Euzebya rosea: one gene and its partner. The protein of the gene in region 2 interacts with the protein of the main gene of each other region in a pairwise test. Links are inferred from orthologs where the notes say so. Each region holds a gene or a part of one and is shown on either strand. Other genes may lie near its edges. The genes, in order: sufU and CUC05_RS19195.

What was found.
Region 1: the proteins of CUC05_RS19195 (region 2) and sufU interact in binary tests that used the Escherichia coli proteins (3 or more experiments, as listed by UniProt). The link is inferred for Euzebya rosea from one-to-one orthologs.

What each region holds. Positions count from the first base shown.
Region 1 is NZ_PGDQ01000003.1:311,025-319,177, reverse strand. What follows is about bases 3,117-5,978. They hold sufU (Fe-S cluster assembly sulfur transfer protein SufU), read right to left. Parts: upstream 4,855-5,978; coding sequence 4,378-4,854; downstream 3,117-4,377. Other genes in these bases: CUC05_RS04425 (aminotransferase class V-fold PLP-dependent enzyme), read right to left, coding at 4,867-5,978; CUC05_RS04435 (metal-sulfur cluster assembly factor), read right to left, coding at 3,923-4,351; CUC05_RS04440 (dodecin), read left to right, coding at 3,695-3,901; CUC05_RS26015 (GNAT family N-acetyltransferase), read left to right, coding at 3,402-3,698; CUC05_RS04450 (glycosyltransferase), read left to right, coding at 3,117-3,380. In the rest of the region: CUC05_RS04465 (STAS domain-containing protein), read left to right, coding at 1-180; CUC05_RS04460 (MATE family efflux transporter), read left to right, coding at 177-1,433; CUC05_RS04455 (dolichyl-phosphate beta-glucosyltransferase), read left to right, coding at 1,430-2,203; more of CUC05_RS04450, read left to right, coding at 2,196-3,116; more of CUC05_RS04425, read right to left, coding at 5,979-6,099; Fe-S cluster assembly ATPase SufC, read right to left, coding at 6,201-6,938; CUC05_RS04415 (Rieske (2Fe-2S) protein), read right to left, coding at 6,958-7,302; Fe-S cluster assembly protein SufD, read right to left, coding at 7,302-8,153. UniProt on the Escherichia coli protein: A scaffold on which IscS assembles Fe-S clusters. Exists as 2 interconverting forms, a structured (S) and disordered (D) form. The D-state is the preferred substrate for IscS.
Region 2 is NZ_PGDQ01000015.1:152,285-160,472, reverse strand. The notes cover bases 1,877-4,773. They hold CUC05_RS19195 (cysteine desulfurase family protein), read right to left. Parts: upstream 3,959-4,773; coding sequence 2,795-3,958; downstream 1,877-2,794. Other genes in these bases: CUC05_RS19190 (alpha/beta fold hydrolase), read right to left, coding at 4,192-4,773; mnmA (tRNA 2-thiouridine(34) synthase MnmA), read right to left, coding at 1,877-2,795. Outside these bases: CUC05_RS19210 (oxidoreductase), read right to left, coding at 1-867; CUC05_RS24895 (WCX domain-containing protein), read right to left, coding at 979-1,197; CUC05_RS19205 (alpha/beta fold hydrolase), read left to right, coding at 1,216-1,686; more of mnmA, read right to left, coding at 1,719-1,876; more of CUC05_RS19190, read right to left, coding at 4,774-5,040; CUC05_RS19185 (M24 family metallopeptidase), read right to left, coding at 5,037-6,242; CUC05_RS19180 (ABC transporter permease), read right to left, coding at 6,251-7,165; CUC05_RS19175 (ABC transporter permease), read right to left, coding at 7,239-8,188. UniProt on the Escherichia coli protein: Master enzyme that delivers sulfur to a number of partners involved in Fe-S cluster assembly, tRNA modification or cofactor biosynthesis. Catalyzes the removal of elemental sulfur from cysteine to produce alanine.

The DNA of each region.
Region 1 (8,153 bases), on a different replicon or contig from region 2:
GTGTCCGATGTCGTCGAGATGGACCTCGCGCTGCTGTCGGCCCTCGTCGTCAGCGCCGCCCGCGCCCGTCGCAGCGGGGTCGAGTTCCGCGTCCGTGGACCGTTCTCCCCCGCCGTCCAGCAGCTGCTCGACGACACCCGCATGGGCCCGGTCCTCGGCATCGACGGGAACGTCCGGTGACCACCCTGGCCGTCCGGCAGCGGCCGGATGCGCGTGCCGCGCGGGTCCGGCCCGAGATCGTGCTGCTCGCAAGCGGCGCCCTCGTGCACCTCGGCAACCTCGGCGGCGCCATCGTCAACGGGCGGCTGCTCGGTCCCGCCGCCTTCGCCGACCTGGGCGTCGTCACGGCGCTGCTGCTGCTGGTCGTGATGGCCATCGACGGCCTGCAGCTGACCGCGGCGTCGGTCGTGGCCGACGCCCCCCACCGGGCCGAGCAGGTGGGTGCGGAGCTGCGGCGCGTCGTCCTGCCCGTCGGCGGCGCGGCGGGGCTCCTGCTCGTCCTGACGGCTCCCCTCCTCGCCCGCACGTTCCGGATGGCCTCGCCCGCCCCGCTGGTCGCCTTCGCCGTGGTGCTGCCGCTGGGACTGCTGCTGGGCGTCCGTCGTGGCGTGGCGCAGGGCCGCCTCGGCTTCGTCGAGCTGGCGTCGTCCAACCTGCTGGAGATGGCGGTCAGGCTGGGCGCCGCCGTCGTGCTCGTCGTCGTCGGCACGGGGGTGGTGGGTGCCACGATCGCCATCCCGCTCGGCATGGCCGCCGCGCTCCTCCCCCTGTCCGGCCGTCGGGGGCCGCGACCCACGCCCGCGGAAGCCGGTGCACCCGCGCGTCCCCTGGGTCCGACCGCGACCGCAGCGGGGATGGCCCTGCTGGCGCAGGTCGTCGTGACCCAGGCCGACACCCTCGCCGTTCGGACCGTCCTGGAGCCCACGGAGGCCGGCCTGTACGTCGCGGTCGCCATGATCGGCCGGGCGGCGTTCTTCGCCTGCACGACGGTGATGGAGGTGGCGCTGCCCCACCTCGCCGGCGCGGGACGCCTCGGCTGGCGACGCACCGCTGGCCTGACCGTCGCCGCCACCGCGGGCCTCGGGATGCTCGCCGTCGCCGTCAGCGCCGCCGCCCCACGGCTGCTGCTGGGCCTGCCGTTCGGATCGGCCTATGCGTCCGCCGAACCGCTGCTGTGGCGCTACGCCGCCGCCAGCAGCCTCTGCGCCATCGGCTGGGTCGCCGTCACCACCCGCGTCGCCCGCGGCATGGCCCACCCGGCCACCGTCATGGCCATCGCCGCGGTCGTGCAGACCGTTGCCGTCCTCGTGGCTGCCCGCTCGGGGCTGGCCGCGGCCGTCGACGTCCAGGTCGTGGTGATGGCCGCATTCGCCTCCGTCGAGCTGTTCCGCCTCTTCCGTCCGTCAGCAACACCCCAGGAGATCACCGCATGACCCCTGTCCTGTCCACGTTCGAGCGCTGGGCCGTCGAGGCCGTCACGCGCCCGTCCCTCACCGTCGTCATCCCGGCCTACAACGAGTTCGGCAGGATCGTGCCCACGATCGCCACGGTCGCCGCCCACATCTCCTCCTCCTACGGCACCGACTGGGAGCTGATCGTCGCCGACGACGGCTCGACCGACGGCACCGCAGAGGTCGTGCACCGCCTCGGCCTGGTCAACGTGCGGGTGCTGTCCAGCGACGTCAACGTCGGGAAGGGCGACGCGGTCCGGCGAGGCCTCCGCGCGGCCCGCGGGCTGCACGTGCTGTTCGCCGACGCCGACCAGTCCACCCCGGTCGAGCAGTTCGGCACGCTGCTGTGCCGCACGCTGGAGGGTGCCGACATCGTCATCGCCCCGCGGGCGGTCGACGGCGCGACCGCCGAGGGACGCACGCTGGTCCGTCGGCTCGTCAGCGGCATCGGCCGTGCCGTCGTCCGGCGGGGCCTGGGGCTCCGCTTCGCCGATACCCAGTGCGGGTTCAAGCTGTACACCGCCCGCGCGGCCCGGTTGGTCGCCGAGCAGCAGGTCGAGACGGGCTTCGCCTTCGACCTCGAGCAGCTGTTCCTGGCCGAACGGCTGGGGCTCGTCGTCGAGGAGGTGGGGGTCGAGTGGATCGACGCGCCAGGATCGAAGGTCCGGGCCGGCCGCGAGACGTTGCGGTTCCTGGCCGCCATCCTTCGCATCCGCGTGCGTGCCCTCGTGGGGGTGTACCGCCGTGGCTGAGACCCGACGCATCGGGGTGGTCACCACCCACCCGCCGGGGACGGGGACCCTCAACGAGTACGGCCTGCACCTGGTCGCGGCGCTGGCCGCCGCCGACGACGTCGAGGAGGTCGTGGTGTTCGTCGACGACCTGCCGGAAGGTGCCGTCGCCCCGACGATCGACGGCGTGCGGTTCGTGGCGTCGTGGCGGTTCAACGACGTCCGGTCGCTGCCGAGGCTGGTGAGGGCGATCCGGCGCGAGCGACTCGACAGCGTCCTGTGGAGCCTGCAGTTCGCGAGCTTCGGCGACCGACGCATCCCGGCGGCCCTGGGCCTGCTGGCCCCATTCGCCAGCCGGCTCGTCGGCGCACGCAACATCGTGCTGATGCACCACCTGATGGAGACCGTCGACCTTGGCGGGGCCGGGTTCGACACCCATCCCGTGGTCGAGCGGATCACCCGTGCCGTCGGCTGGGTCGTGACCCGGCTACTGCTGGCGGGCGGACGGGTCGTGGTCACCATGCCCCAGTACCTGCGGATCCTTCGTCGCCGCTACCGCGCCCGCAACATCGCCGTGGTGCCCCACGGCACGTTCGACGTCCCGGCGTGTGACGCATCGAGCCCCGCCGGGCCGCTGCAGCTGCTGGCGTTCGGGAAGTTCGGCACCTACAAGCGGGTCGAGCCCCTCCTCGACGCCGCACGACGGCTGCGAGCCGAGGACGGGCTGGACGTCCGGGTCGTCGTCGCCGGTACCGACAGTCCGAACGCCGCCGGCTACCTGGCACGGATGGCCGAGCGGTACCCGGAGGCGACCTTCACCGGCTACGTCGCCGAGGAGGACGTCGCCGACGTCTTCCGCTCCGCCGCCGTCGCGGTCTTCCCCTACACCCACACCACCGGCAGCTCCGGTGTCGTCCACCAGGCCGGCAGCTACGCCCGTCCGCTGGTGATGCCCGACATCGGCGACTTCCGCCGGCTGGTGGAGGCCGAGGGCTACCGCGGCGAGTGGTTCGACCCGACCGATCCGACCACCCTCGACGACGCCCTTCGCCGCCTGCTGGTCGACCCCGAGCGGCGGCGAGCGCAGGGCGAGCACAACCACGCGGTGGCGGCGGGACTGCCGATGGCCGACATCGCCGAGTGGTACCTGGCACACGACACCACGGGTGCCGTTCCACGGGCTGGATTGCGCCGGTGATCCAACGTCCCCTGCGTCCCAGTGACGTCGCGGCGGCCCTCGTGGTTCGCAACGCCGTCGAGGAGGCCGACGCCCTCCCCCTCCGTACCCCCATCGACGAGCTCGAGGAGGAGGGGCCGGGGGATCGCCAAGGCCATGATCGACCGGACGCTCACCGCGTCGGCGGCGCGGGGCCTGTCACACACCACCCTCGGGGTCGACACGGCCGACCCGACCGGAGCCCACGCGCTGTACACCGGGCTCGGCTTCGTACGGACCGCACGCAACGTCGGCTGGGCCAAGCCCGTGGATGCCGATCGTGGTAGGACGGATCCATGACCGACAACACCTACAAGATCACCGAGCTGGTCGGCACCTCCACGGAGAGCGTGTCGACCGCGATCAGCAACGGCGTGGCCAAGGCCAAGGAGTCCGTCCGGAACCTCGACTGGTTCGAGGTCACCGAGATCCGGGGCCACATCGACGAGGGCGACGTCGCCCACTACCAGGTGACCATGAAGATCGGCTTCCGGCTCGAGTAGCCAGGAGCCGACAGCAACTGGCTAGACGTTGAACCCCATGGCGCGAAGCTCTTCCTTCGCGTCGGGGTCGATCATGTCCGTGGTCCACGGCGGGGAGAACACGAACTCCACCTCGGCGTCGTCGATGCCCGGCAGCCGGGTCAGGACGAGCGTGGCCTGCTGGTGGATCAGCTCCGTCAGCGGGCACCCCATCGAGGTCAGGGTCATCCGCATGTGGGCGGTGTTGTCGTTGACGACGATCTCGTAGACCAGGCCGAGGTCGACGACGTTCAGGCCGATCTCGGGGTCGAGCACGGCCTTCATGGCCTCGCGGCAGGCGGCCGGGGTGGCGACGCCGTTCTCGTCGACCTCGGCGTCGGAGAACGGGTTCTCGCTGCCGTCCTGGCGCGCCTCGAAGGCCTCGTCGGTGTCCTCGGTGGGCCAGCCGGTGATGGGGTCAGTCGTTGACATGTGATCAGTCCTACTGCGCTCGCGCGCTACTCGTGTTCGACGCGGTGTTCGCTCTGGCCACGCTGGTGGGTCTCGATGGCGTCCTTGAGGGCCATCCACCCCAGCAGGGCGCACTTGACGCGGACGGGGAACTTGGCGACACCCTGGAAGGCGACACCGTCCAACAGGTCGTCCTCCCGCTTCATTCCCTCGCCGTGCATCATCAACCGGAAGACCTCGGCGAGGTCCAGGGCGTCACCGAGCTCGCGACCGGTGACGGCCTCGGTCATGGCCGAGGCGCTGGACATCGAGATGGAGCAGCCGTCCCCGTCGTAGGCGACGGCCTCGACGGTGTCCGCGCCGTTCTCGCCCGGGCCGACCCGCAGGCGCAGGTCCATCTCGTCGCCGCAGAGCGGGTTGGAGTGGTGGACGAGCACGTCGTGCGGCTCGAGCTCGGGAGCCCGGTTCCTCGGCTTCTTGTAGTGCTCGAGGATGATTTCCTTGTAGAGGTCTTCGAGTGACATGTGGGGGCCTGCCTAGCTGAAGAAGTCCTGCGCCGCGCGGATGGCGTCGCAGAGCACGGCGATCTCGTCGGTCGTGTTGTACAGGTAGAACGACGCCCGGGTGGTGGAGTTGGACCCCAGCGCACGGATGAGCGGCTTGGCGCAGTGGTGGCCGGTGCGCACGGCCACGCCCTCGCGGTCCAGGATCGTGCCGATGTCGTGGGGGTGCAGCCCGTCGACGGTGAAGCTGAGCGCCGCACCGCGGACCTTGGGGTCCGACGGACCGTGCACGGTGACACCCTCGACGTCGGCGAGGGCGGGAAGCGCCTGCTCGAGGATCGCGATCTCGTGCGCCCGGACGGCGTCCATGCCCAGCGCGGTCAGGTAGTCCACGCCGGCGCCGAGGCCAACGGCCTGCTCGATCATCGGCGTACCGGCCTCGAACCGGAACGGGATCTCGTTGAACGTCGCCTCGTAGAGCTGGACGTCGAGGATCATGTCACCACCACCGAGGAAGGGCGGCATGGTCTCCATGACCTCCGGCTTGCCCGCGAGGACACCGATGCCCGAGGGGCCGAGCATCTTGTGCCCGGAGAACGCCAGGAAGTCGGCGTTCAGCTCGGCCAGCGACGTCGGCAGGTGCGGCACCGACTGGGCACCATCGACCACGACGACGACGTCGGGGTTGGCCCGACGGGCGGCCTCGGCCATGTCGGCGACCGGGTTGATCGTCCCCACGACGTTGGACATCGCCGAGACGGCCAGCAGCTTGACGCGGCCGGTCCGGATGATCTCGTTGAACGCGTCGAGGTCGAGCTCGCCGTCGGGGCGGATCGGCACGGCGGCCAGCTCGCACCCGATGTCGGGCTGCACGAGCTGCCACGGCACCATGTTCGCGTGGTGCTCCATCTCGGTGTACAGCAGGATGTCACCGGGACCGAGGTGGGTTCGTGCATAGCTGTGCGCGACGAGGTTGAGCGCCTCGGTGCCGTTCTTGGTGAACACCGTGCCGCGTTCCTCGGCGCCGACGAACCGGGCGACCTTGCGGCGCGCCTCGTCGTAGAGGTCCGACGCCTCGACCGACAGGGTGTGCACGCCACGGTGCACGTTGGCGGTGTGGGTGGTGTACATCGACACCACCGCGTCGATCATCTGCTGCGGCTTCAGCGACGTGGCCGCCGAGTCGAGGTACACCAGCGGCTTGTCGTGGACGGTGCGGCGCAGCACCGGGAAGTCCTTGCGGACCTCCATGACATCGAACGTCACTCGTGCACCTCCTCCTCTGCGGTCAATGGTATGGATTCCGTCCACCGGGTCGACGGTGGAAACGGTCCCCGGTCGGGTCGCATGGACCCGCCCGGCGTCGGCTAGCCCTCGAACTGCTCGTAGCCCTCGGCCTCGAGCATCTCGGCGAGGTCCGCACCGCCGGTCTTGACGATGCGACCGCCGGCCATCACGTGGACGTGGTCCGGCGTGATGTAGTTCAGGATGCGGGTGTAGTGCGTGATCAGCAGGACACCGAGGTCCGGACCGCGCAGCTTGTTGACGCCCTCGGACACGATGCGCAGGGCGTCGACGTCCAGGCCGGAGTCGGTCTCGTCGAGGACGGCGATGCGCGGCTTGAGCATGGCCATCTGCAGGATCTCGAAGCGCTTCTTCTCACCACCGGAGAAGCCCTCGTTGACGTTGCGCTCGAGGAACTTGCCGTCCATCTTCAGGTCCGCCATGTGCTCGCGGAGCTGGGTCATGAACTGGCGGACCGGCAGGTCCTCCTCGCTGACGGCGTTGACGGCCGTGCGCATGAAGTTGGTGAGGCTGACCCCGGGGATCTCCGTGGGGTACTGCATGGCCAGGAACAGGCCGGCAGCGGCCCGCTCGTTGGGGGCCATCTCGGTGACGTCCTCGCCGTCGAAGCGGATGGCGCCAGCGGTGACCTCGTAGGCGGGGTGGCCGGCGATGGCGTAGGCGAGGGTGGACTTGCCCGAGCCGTTGGGGCCCATGAGGGCGTGGGTCTCGCCCTGGGCGACGGTCAGGTCAAGGCCGGTGAGGATCTCCTTGCCCTCGACCTCGACCTTGAGGCCCTCGATCTCGATACGTGCACTCATGTGGGGTGTCTCCTGGGAACTAGAAGCTGGAAGGGGTGGCGTCATTGGTGGGGGTGCTGGCGTCGACGAGGACCTCGCCGTCCCGCACCTGCACCGCGTAGGTCGGGACGGGCTTGACGGCCGGCAGCGCGTCCGGCTTGCCCGAGTCGAGGTCGAAGCTGGAGCCGTGCAGGCCGCATTCGATGTGGTTGTCGTCGACCCAGCCCTCGTGCAGCTCGTAGAACGCGTGGCTGCAGATGTTGTGGACGGCCTTGACGGTGTCGGTGTCGGTGCGGACCAGGCAGATGGGCTCGCCGCCGAGCTCGACCTGCATGGCCGAGCCGACCTTCAGCTCGTCGAGGTCGATCGCCTTCTCGAAGGCCATCAGGCGTTCGCCTCCGCAGCGGTCGACTCGGCTGCCCAGTGGCGGGCCGCAGCGTCGCGGCGGGGGTCCATCAGCGTGGCCGGGGCCTGCCGGACGGCCGTCTCGATGTCGGCGAGCACCGTGTCGGCGACGCCCGGGGCGTCGATGCGCTCCAGGACCTCGGCGAAGAAGGCGAAGACCAGCATGCGGGCGGCCTCGTCGCGGGAGATGCCGCGCGACTGCAGGTACCACAGCTGCACCTCGTCGACCTGGCCGACCGAGGAGTGGTGCCCGCAGGCGGCCACGTCGGCGGTCTCGATCTCGAGGAACGGCAGCGTGTCGGCCTTTGCGCCGGGCGACAGGATCAGGTTGCGGTTGGTCTCGTCGCTGACGGTCTGCTTGGCGTCCGGGGCGATCCGGATGTTGCCGTACCAGGTGGCGTGGCCGTCGTCGGACAGCGCGCCCTTGTGCACGTAGTCCGACGTGGAGTGGTCGGCGTCGTGGAAGATCAGCGAGCGGTGCTCGAACTTCTCCTTGCCGGTCGGGAAGTACACGCCCAGCATCTCGGCGTTGGAGCCCTTGCCGTCCAGCCAGACGTCGGGACGCACGTAGACGGTGTTGCCGCCCAGCGTGATCTCCGACTGCTGGTAGGTGGCGTCGCGGCCGACGCGCCCACGGTGGGTGGTGACGTGGCTGACGTGGTCGCCCCAGTCCTGGGCGGTGACCACGTTGAGGGTGGCCCCGTCACCGATCACGGACTCCACGACGTTGATCACGGTCGCCTCGGCGTCACCGGACTGGTCCAGCAGGACCGTGGCCTTGCTGTGGCGTTCGGCGACGAGCAGGACCCACTGGACGTGGGTGCCGTCGGC
Region 2 (8,188 bases):
GCGCGCCCTGCGGTTGACCTTGGCCGGGCCGACGGGTCCGCGCATCTCCGCCGGGCCCGTCGGGCCCCAGTAGCTGCCCCCGGGCACGTCGCTGACCGCGGCGTGGATCTGGGGCAGGGCGCCCTGCTCGACCGACATGCCGACCAGCGGCGTGATCAGCCGCATGCCGATGCTGGCGGCCTTGTGGAACAGCCCACCGCCGGGCAGCCCGACGCCGGCCGACTGGAGGTTCGTGGCGGTGTAGCCGGGGTGGGCAGCCACCGACCGTGCGTCGGCCCCTGCGGCGTCGAACCGGCGCTGCAGCTCGAGGGCGAACATCAGGTTGGCCAGCTTGGACCGGGCGTACTGGGCGGTGGTGTCGTAGCCGTCGGACCGCTGCTGCTGCAGGTCGTCGAAGTCCATCTCGCCGCGGTGGTGCATGCCGGAGGACACGGTCACGACGCGGGCGTCACCCGCGGCGAGCAGCGGCTCGAGCAGCAGGCCGGTGAACGCGAAGTGGCCGAAGTGGTTGGTGCCGAGCTGCAGCTCGAGGCCGTCGGCGGTGGTCGCCTCGGGGGTCATCATGATGCCGGCGTTGTTGACGAGGATGTCCACCTCGGGGTGCTCGCTGCGGATGACCTCCGCGGCGGTGCGGACGTTCTCCAGGCTGGCCAGGTCGAGCTGGACGAACCGAAGGTCTGCCGTCCGGTTGGTGGGCCGGATCTCGGCCTCGGCGGCGTCGAACTTGTCCTTGGAGCGGGCGGTCATGACCACGGTCGCGCCGGCCCCGGCCAGCGCCCGGGCCGTCTCCAGCCCCAACCCCGAGTTGGCGCCGGTGACCACCGCCGTGCGGCCGGTCAGGTCGGGAAGGTCGGCAAGGGTGAACACGGGAGCTCCTCGAAGGGGTCGTTGTCGTGGGGGATGTCCGCGATGCCGTCGGGGCACCGCGCACGTTCCACAGCCTTGCCCGGATGATGCCCTGTCGAACGTGTCCGCCCGTCACCGGGTCGTCAGCCACCGGCCCAGGGCATGCAGCGCCTCCACCAGCTCGGGCGGGTCGAGCACCTCGAACTCGCAGGTGAGTCCCACCAGGAACGTCGCGATGGGATGCAGGTCGTCACCCCCGACCCGGAGCAGTGACCGGCCGTCGTCGTGGGGGTCCAGCAGCCCGATCGCCGTGGGCACGCGCACGCGGGCGACGTCGTCCTCGTCGGCCACAGCTACGCCGGCGCGGTGGTGACCGGTGCAGCGGCGGCACTCCCCGACCGCATCGGGCGGATCGTGTACGTCGACGCCTCGGTCCCGACCGACGACGGCCCGCTGATCGGCGACGGACCGCAGCTGGAGGCCATGCAGGCATGGGCGGACGGCTTCGGTGGTCGACTGCTGCCGTTGTTGCCCGACGAGATGTTGTGGGCACGCGAGCTGTACGGCGCCGACGACCTGTCCGCGGAGGCGCTGCAGCGGTTCCGCGAGCGGGCGACCCCGTTCCCCCTGCCGTGCATGACCAGCCCGCTCCCGCCGGGCACGGTCGCCGGTGCCGCCGGCATCCCGCGGACGTTCGTTCGCTGCACCCGGTCGGGACCGTCCCCGTGGTGGGCCGACGCCGACCAGCGCCGACCGGAGGACCACTTCGTCGAGCTGGACGCCGGCCACTGGCCCATGTGGTCCACGCCGGAGGCGCTGGCAGCCGCGATCCTCGGGTGAGTCCCCAGGGGCGCGCTGGAGGGCGGTGTCGGTCAGCGCGAGGTCGTGGCGATCGTGCCGCCGCCCACGCACTCCTCGCCCCGGTAGACGACGACGGCCTGGCCGGGCGCGACGCCGCTTGGCCGGTCGTCGGTGAAGGCCACCGACATGGTCGTGTCGTCGGCGGTCCCGTCGAGCTGGACCACCACCGGCAGCCGCTCGCCGTGGTAACGAACGCGGGCGGTCAGCCCCTCCTCCCCCGGGGTGGGTGGGGCCACCGTCCAGCTGACGCCGTCCGCGGTGAGGGCCGAGACGCGCAGGTCCTCGCGTCGGCCGACGGTGACGGTGTCGCCCTCGATGGCGGTCACGAACCGCGGTTCGGGCATGCCGGACAGTCCGAGCCCGCGCCGCTGCCCGACGGTGAAGGCGAACGCGCCGTCGTGCTCGCCGAGGTCGGTGCCGTCGTGGTCGACCAGGCGGCCCGGGCGTCGGCCGATGCGGGCACCGAGGAACGCCGCGGTGTTGCCCGAGGGGATGAAGCAGATGTCGGTGCTGTCGGGCTTCGACGCCGTCACGAGCCCACGCTCGGCGGCCATGTCGCGCAGCGCCGACTTGTGGATGCCCCCGACGGGGAAGGCGGAGTGCTGCAGCTGGTCCTGGCTGGCCATGTACAGCACGTAGGTCTGGTCCTTTCCCTCGTCGACGGGCCGCAGGAGCCGGACGGTGCCGTCGTCGTCAGTCGACAGCCGGACGTGGTGGCCGGTCGCCAGCCGGTCGAACCCGGCGGCACGTGCCCGGGCCATCAGCGCGGTGTACTTGACCCGCTCGTTGCAGCGGATGCACGGGTTGGGTGTGCGACCGGCGGCGTACTCGGCGACGAAGTCGTCGACCACCCGCTCGTGGAACGCGTCGGCGAAGTCCCAGACGTAGTAGGGGATGCCGAGCAGGTCGGCCACCCGGCGGGCGTCGCGGGCGTCGTCGAGGGTGCAGCAGCCCTTGCCGGGGATGCCGCTGGGCGTGTCGGCCATCTTCAGGTGCACGCCGGTGACGTCGTGCCCCTGCTCGACCAGCAACGCGGCGGCCATGGAGGAGTCCACGCCGCCCGACATCGCCACGAGGACGCTGGCCATCAGCGGTCCCCCGTCGCGGTGCGCAGGCGTGCGACGGCGTCGGTGACCGCAACGATCGTGCGGTCGATGTGGGCGTCGGTGGTCTCGGAGCCGAGGGTGAAGCGCAGGTGTGCGGCGTCCTCGCGGGCGCCGATCGCGTCCAGGACGTGGCTGCGCCGGGCCGCGCCGGACTGGCAGGCCGAGCCGGTCGAGCACTGGATGCCGGCCCGGTCCAGGCCCATGAGCAGCGACTCGGCGTCGACGCCGCCGATGCCGACGTGGGCGTTGTGCGGCAGGCGCTGCTGGGGATGGCCGTTGAGGGCCACGTCGTCGATGGCCAGGAGGCCGTCGAGCAGGGCGTCCCGTCGGGCACGGACCGCGGTGTCGACGGTCGACAGGAGGTCGGCGGCCCGTTCGGCGGCGGCACCGAGGCCGACGATCCCGGCGACGTTGAGGGTGCCGGATCGCACACCCCGCTCCTGCGCGCCGCCGTGGAGCACGGGATGGGGCTGCAGGTCGCGACGCAGCACCAGCACGCCGACGCCGGTGGGACCGTTGAACTTGTGGGCCGAGAGGGCGAGGCCGGCCGGCTGCCACTCCCCCAGCGGCATGGGGACCTTGCCGAACGCCTGGACGGCGTCGACGTGGAGGGGGACGCCCCGTTCGGCGAGCGCCGGGCCGAGGACGTCGAGGGGCTGGATGGTGCCCAGCTCGTTGTTGGCCGCCATGACGCTGACCACCCGGGTGTCGGGCTGGACGGCCGCCAGGACCTCGTCCGGATCGACCAGGCCGTCGGCGTCGACACCAACGACCGTGGCCTTCACGCCCTGGTGATCGCGCAACCACTCGACGGTCTCCAGGACGGCGTGGTGCTCGATGGCGGTGGTGACGACGTGCCCGCCCGCCCCGCCGGCCCAGACGAGCCCCTTGATCGCCTGGTTGTCGGCTTCGGTGCCGCCGGAGGTGAAGAGGACCTCCAGCGGGGTCACGCCGAGCGCCGCGGCGACCCGGTCACGGGCGTCCTCGACGGCAGCCCGGGCCCGACGCCCGGCGGCGTGGAGCGACGAGGCGTTCCCGACCGCCCCCGCCGTGATCCACGGCCCCATGGCCTCGACGGCCTCCGCCGCCAGCGGCGTGGTGGCGGCGTGGTCCAGGTAGACCGCTTCGGAGGTGGTCGACGTCACGCCGACGACGGTAGCCGCTCGCCCGCGGCAGGTGGTCGGTGGGCGCGATCGGGGCCTGCGTCGGCCATGGACGACGATCGGCACGATCGGGGTCCGGGCCACCCGGAGGAGCCGGGCCACCCGGAGGAGCCGGCCCCCCTGCAGGGGCCGGCCCACCCGCAGGGGCCGGCCCACCGGCAGCGGCGGGTCTGCCGGTGGGCGGCCATGGGGGTGGCGGGGTGGCTGGGGGCGGGTCAGGCGCGGGCGAGCGCCCTGTCGAGGAAGTCGCGGACGACCTGCTGGAACCGCTCGGGCTCCTCCAGCGGCGGGGAGTGGCCGGACTCCTCGAAGATCACCAGCTCGGCGTCGGGCAGCAGCTCGGCGATCTGCTCGCTGTTGACGACCGGGGTGATCCAGTCCTCCCGGCCGACGGTGACCAGCGCAGGGCACGTCACCCTGTGGAGGTGCGGCTTGACGTCGTAGGTCGCGCGGGCGGTGGAGAACGCCGCGTTGTGGGTGGCGTAGTGGTAGTCCACCGACGCGACCTTGTCCTCGATGACCGCCGGGTCGTGGGTGAAGGTGTACAGCGGCAGCAGCTCGCGCCACAGGTCACGGAAGTCGTCGTTGTCGATGACCTTCCCGTCGAACATGCGGGCCAGCCGCTCCTCGGGGATGTCGACCCGGTCCGACGCCCGTGCGTTCTCCAGCGCCAGGTCGTCGTGCGTGGCGTCCGGCGCGGTGTCACGCAGCACCAGGGCCAGAAGCCGCTCGGGGTGGCGGATGGCGTACTCCATCGACAGGAACCCGCCGTAGGAGCCGCCGGCCATGACGAACCGCTCCGCACCGGCCCATTCGCGGAGGGCGTCGATGTCGGCGACCCACTGGTCGTGGTCGTAGGGCGGCACGTCGCCGGACTTCCCGCTCCCCCGTGCGTCGAAGATGATCACCCGGAAGGTGTCGGCCAGCCAGCCGAACGCCGCCCGGGGCTCCTCCATCGATCCCAGCCCCGGGGCGCCGTGGTGGGCGATCAGGAGGGGCTTGGTCGGGTCGTCACCGCCGAGCAGCTCGACGTTGAGGGGGCAGCCGTTGATCTCCAGCATCATCGTGACGACTCCTTGACGGGAATGATCGAGGACTCGAGGTCCCGTGGGAAGGTGGTCAGGCGTTCGCGGCCGTCGGCGGTGACCAGCACCGTGTCGCTGATGCGGTACCCGGCGTGCCCCAGCACGTAGATGCCGGGTTCGCTGGAGACGACCATGCCGGCGGCCAGCGGGGTGTCGTCGCCGTCCTCCAGCCACGGCGGTTCGTGGAAGTTCAACCCGATGCCGTGGCCCTGGCGGTGGCGGATGTGCTCGGCGTACCCGGCGTCGCGGATGACGTCGAGGCAACCGGCGTTGACGTCGGCGCAGGTGGCGCCGGGTCGGATGGACTCCGTCCCGACGTGCTGGGCCCTCGCGTCGGTCTCGAACAGGGCACGCTGCTGGGCGGTGGGTTCGCCCAGCACGAAGGTGCGCTCGCTCTCGGCGTAGCGACCGCCGACGGCCCCGCCCAACGACAGGATGAACGTCTCGCCGGGCTGCAGGCGATGCTCGGTCACCAGCCCGTGGGGGTAGGCGGAGTTGGGGCCGGAGTAGACCAGCCCTCCTGCCAGCAACGGCACGACGACCACGTCGTCGTGGGTCTCGTACATCCAGGCGGTCCCACGGCCGATGACGTGCTTGGCCAGCTCGGCTTCCGACGGCAGCGGTCCGCCCTCGGCGATGCGCCCCTCCACCAGCTCGCGGCCCGCGGCCAGCATGACGTCACCCAGCTTCGCCGCCTCGCGATGCAGCACGATCTCCTCGTCGTACTTCACCAGGCGCATCCGGTCGACGAGGTGGGTCCCGACCCACTCCACCCCGCCCATCGCGGCGCGCAGCTTGCCCAGGTCCCCGGTGGACAGCGTCCAGGCGTGGCCCCACCGGCCGGTCGCACCGGCCAGCGCGTCGGCGAGGACCTCCTGCGGCGAGCGGACACCCGGGTACTCCGGGTAGGCGACGAGCTCGTCGACGGCGATGTCCTGCTGCTGGGCGTACTCGTACTCCAGCGCCGGGACCAGCCCGATCGTGCGGTCGGCGGTGACCACGACGAGGACGGGGCGTTCGGTGGGGGTGTGGAAGAAGCCCGTCAGGTAGGCGACGTCGCGCCAGTCCTCGCAGAGGACGGCATCCAGCCCCTCCTCGTCGAGCTGGTGGCGGACGTCGGCCTGCACCCGGGCGTAGAAGCTCCGGGGCAGCCGTTGGGACAGGCGGGCAGGGGATGACACGGCGGTGATCAGTCCTCGCGGGTTCGGGGGTTGCGGGCGTCGTTGTAGGCAAGGGAGACGAGGGTGGCGGCGACCACGAGCAGCAGGATCGCCAACGAGGGCATCGCGGCGGTCCACCAGGCGGTGCCGAGCGTCCCCGAGCGCTGGGCGTTGTGCAGGATGGTCCCCCACGACCAGCCGTTGGGGTCGCCGAGGCCGAGGAAGGCGAGGCCGGACTCCGACAGGACGGCACGGGAGGCGGTCAGCACGACGCTGACGGTGATGACGGGGGCCACGGCGGGCACCAGGTGGCGGCGGATGATCCACAGGTGGGATCCGCCGGCCAGCGCGCCGGCCTCGACGTAGGGCAGGCCGACGATGGACAGCGCCTGGGAGCGCACGACGCGGGCGACCTCGGGCCACGAGAACAGCGCGATGACCACGGCGAGGGTCCAGGTCGACGGTCCGGCCAGCGCGGCGATGAGGATCATCAGCGGCAGGACGGGCAGGGAGAGGGTGACGTCGACCAGCACGCCGAGGGCGGTCTCGACCTTCGTGAAGTAGGCGGCGGCGACGCCGACGGCGACCCCGACGGCGATGGCCATGGCCGAGGCGGCACCGCCGATCATCAGGCTGGTCCGGGCGCCCCAGACGACCTGGGCGAAGATGTCACGGCCGAGGGAGTCGGTCCCGAACCAGTGGTCGGCCGACGGCGGCGCCAGGACGTCGACGCCGTAGCCCGAGGGGTACTCCGCGATCAGCGGCGCGAAGACCGCCGTCAGCACCATGCCGACGAGGACGACGACGCCGAAGACCCCGAGCGGGTTGCGGACGAACGCCCTGGCGGTGCGACGGCCGGGGGACTCGCCGGGCGTGGCCAGCGGCTGGTCGTCGCGGACGATGCCGTCGTCGACGGTGGGGGCCGGGCGGAGCTCGGCGCTCATGGACGCTCCTGGGTCGGATGGATCCGGACGGTCGGACGGCTGCAGGGGATCGGGCGGCGCGCGGGAGGGGTGGTCACTGCGCGCGCACCCGGGGGTCCAGGGCGCCGTAGGCCAGGTCGGTCAGCAGGTTGGCGACCACGACCGTGGCGGCCAGCAGCACGAACGCGCCCTGCAGGACGGGGAAGTCGAGGCGGCCGACGGACTCGAAGATCGCCCTGCCGACGCCGGGGTAGGCGAAGATCGTCTCGGTCAGCACGGCGCCGCCGACGAGGAAGCCGAGCTGCAACCCGACAAGGGTGGTGGTGGGCAGCAGGGCGTTGCGCAGGGCGTGGCGCCAGACGATGCGTCGCTGCGGCACGCCCTTGGCTCGGGCGAGGTCGCAGTAGTCCTCGCCGAGGCTGTCGATGAGGTTGGTCCGCAGCGTCAGCACGTAGGCGCCGATCTGCAGGATGACGAGGCTGGAGGCCGGCAGGACGAGGTGGCGCAGGATGCTGATCCATGCGTCGAGGCCCGTCACGCCGTCGTCGATCGCCCCGCCGATCGGGAACCAGCCGAGGTACAGCCCGAAGGCGTACAGCATGGCGATCCCGATGGCGGGCACGAACATGGACTGCCCGAGCACGCTGCCGACCTGGATGGCGCGGTCGACCCAGCCGCCACGGCGGGTGGCCGCCGCGACGCCGAGCGGGACCCCGATGAGGACGGTGACCAGCAGCGCCGACCCGGTGAGGATCAACGTCCAGGGCAGCCGTGCCATCAGGATCTCGGTGACGGGCAGGGACTGGCGGAAGGAGATGCCGAGGTCTCCCTGCAGGAGGTGGCCGAGGTAGCTGACGTACTGGACCGGCAGCGGCCGATCCAGTCCGTAGTCGGCCAGGAGCTCCATCCGGAGGTCCTCGGTCATCATCGGGTCGGCGACGGCCAGCGCAGGGTCACCGGGCAGCAAGCGCACCAGGAAGAACGTCACGGTGACGGCGAACCAGAGGGTCAGCAGACCCCGCAGCAGCCGTCCCCCGGCGAAGC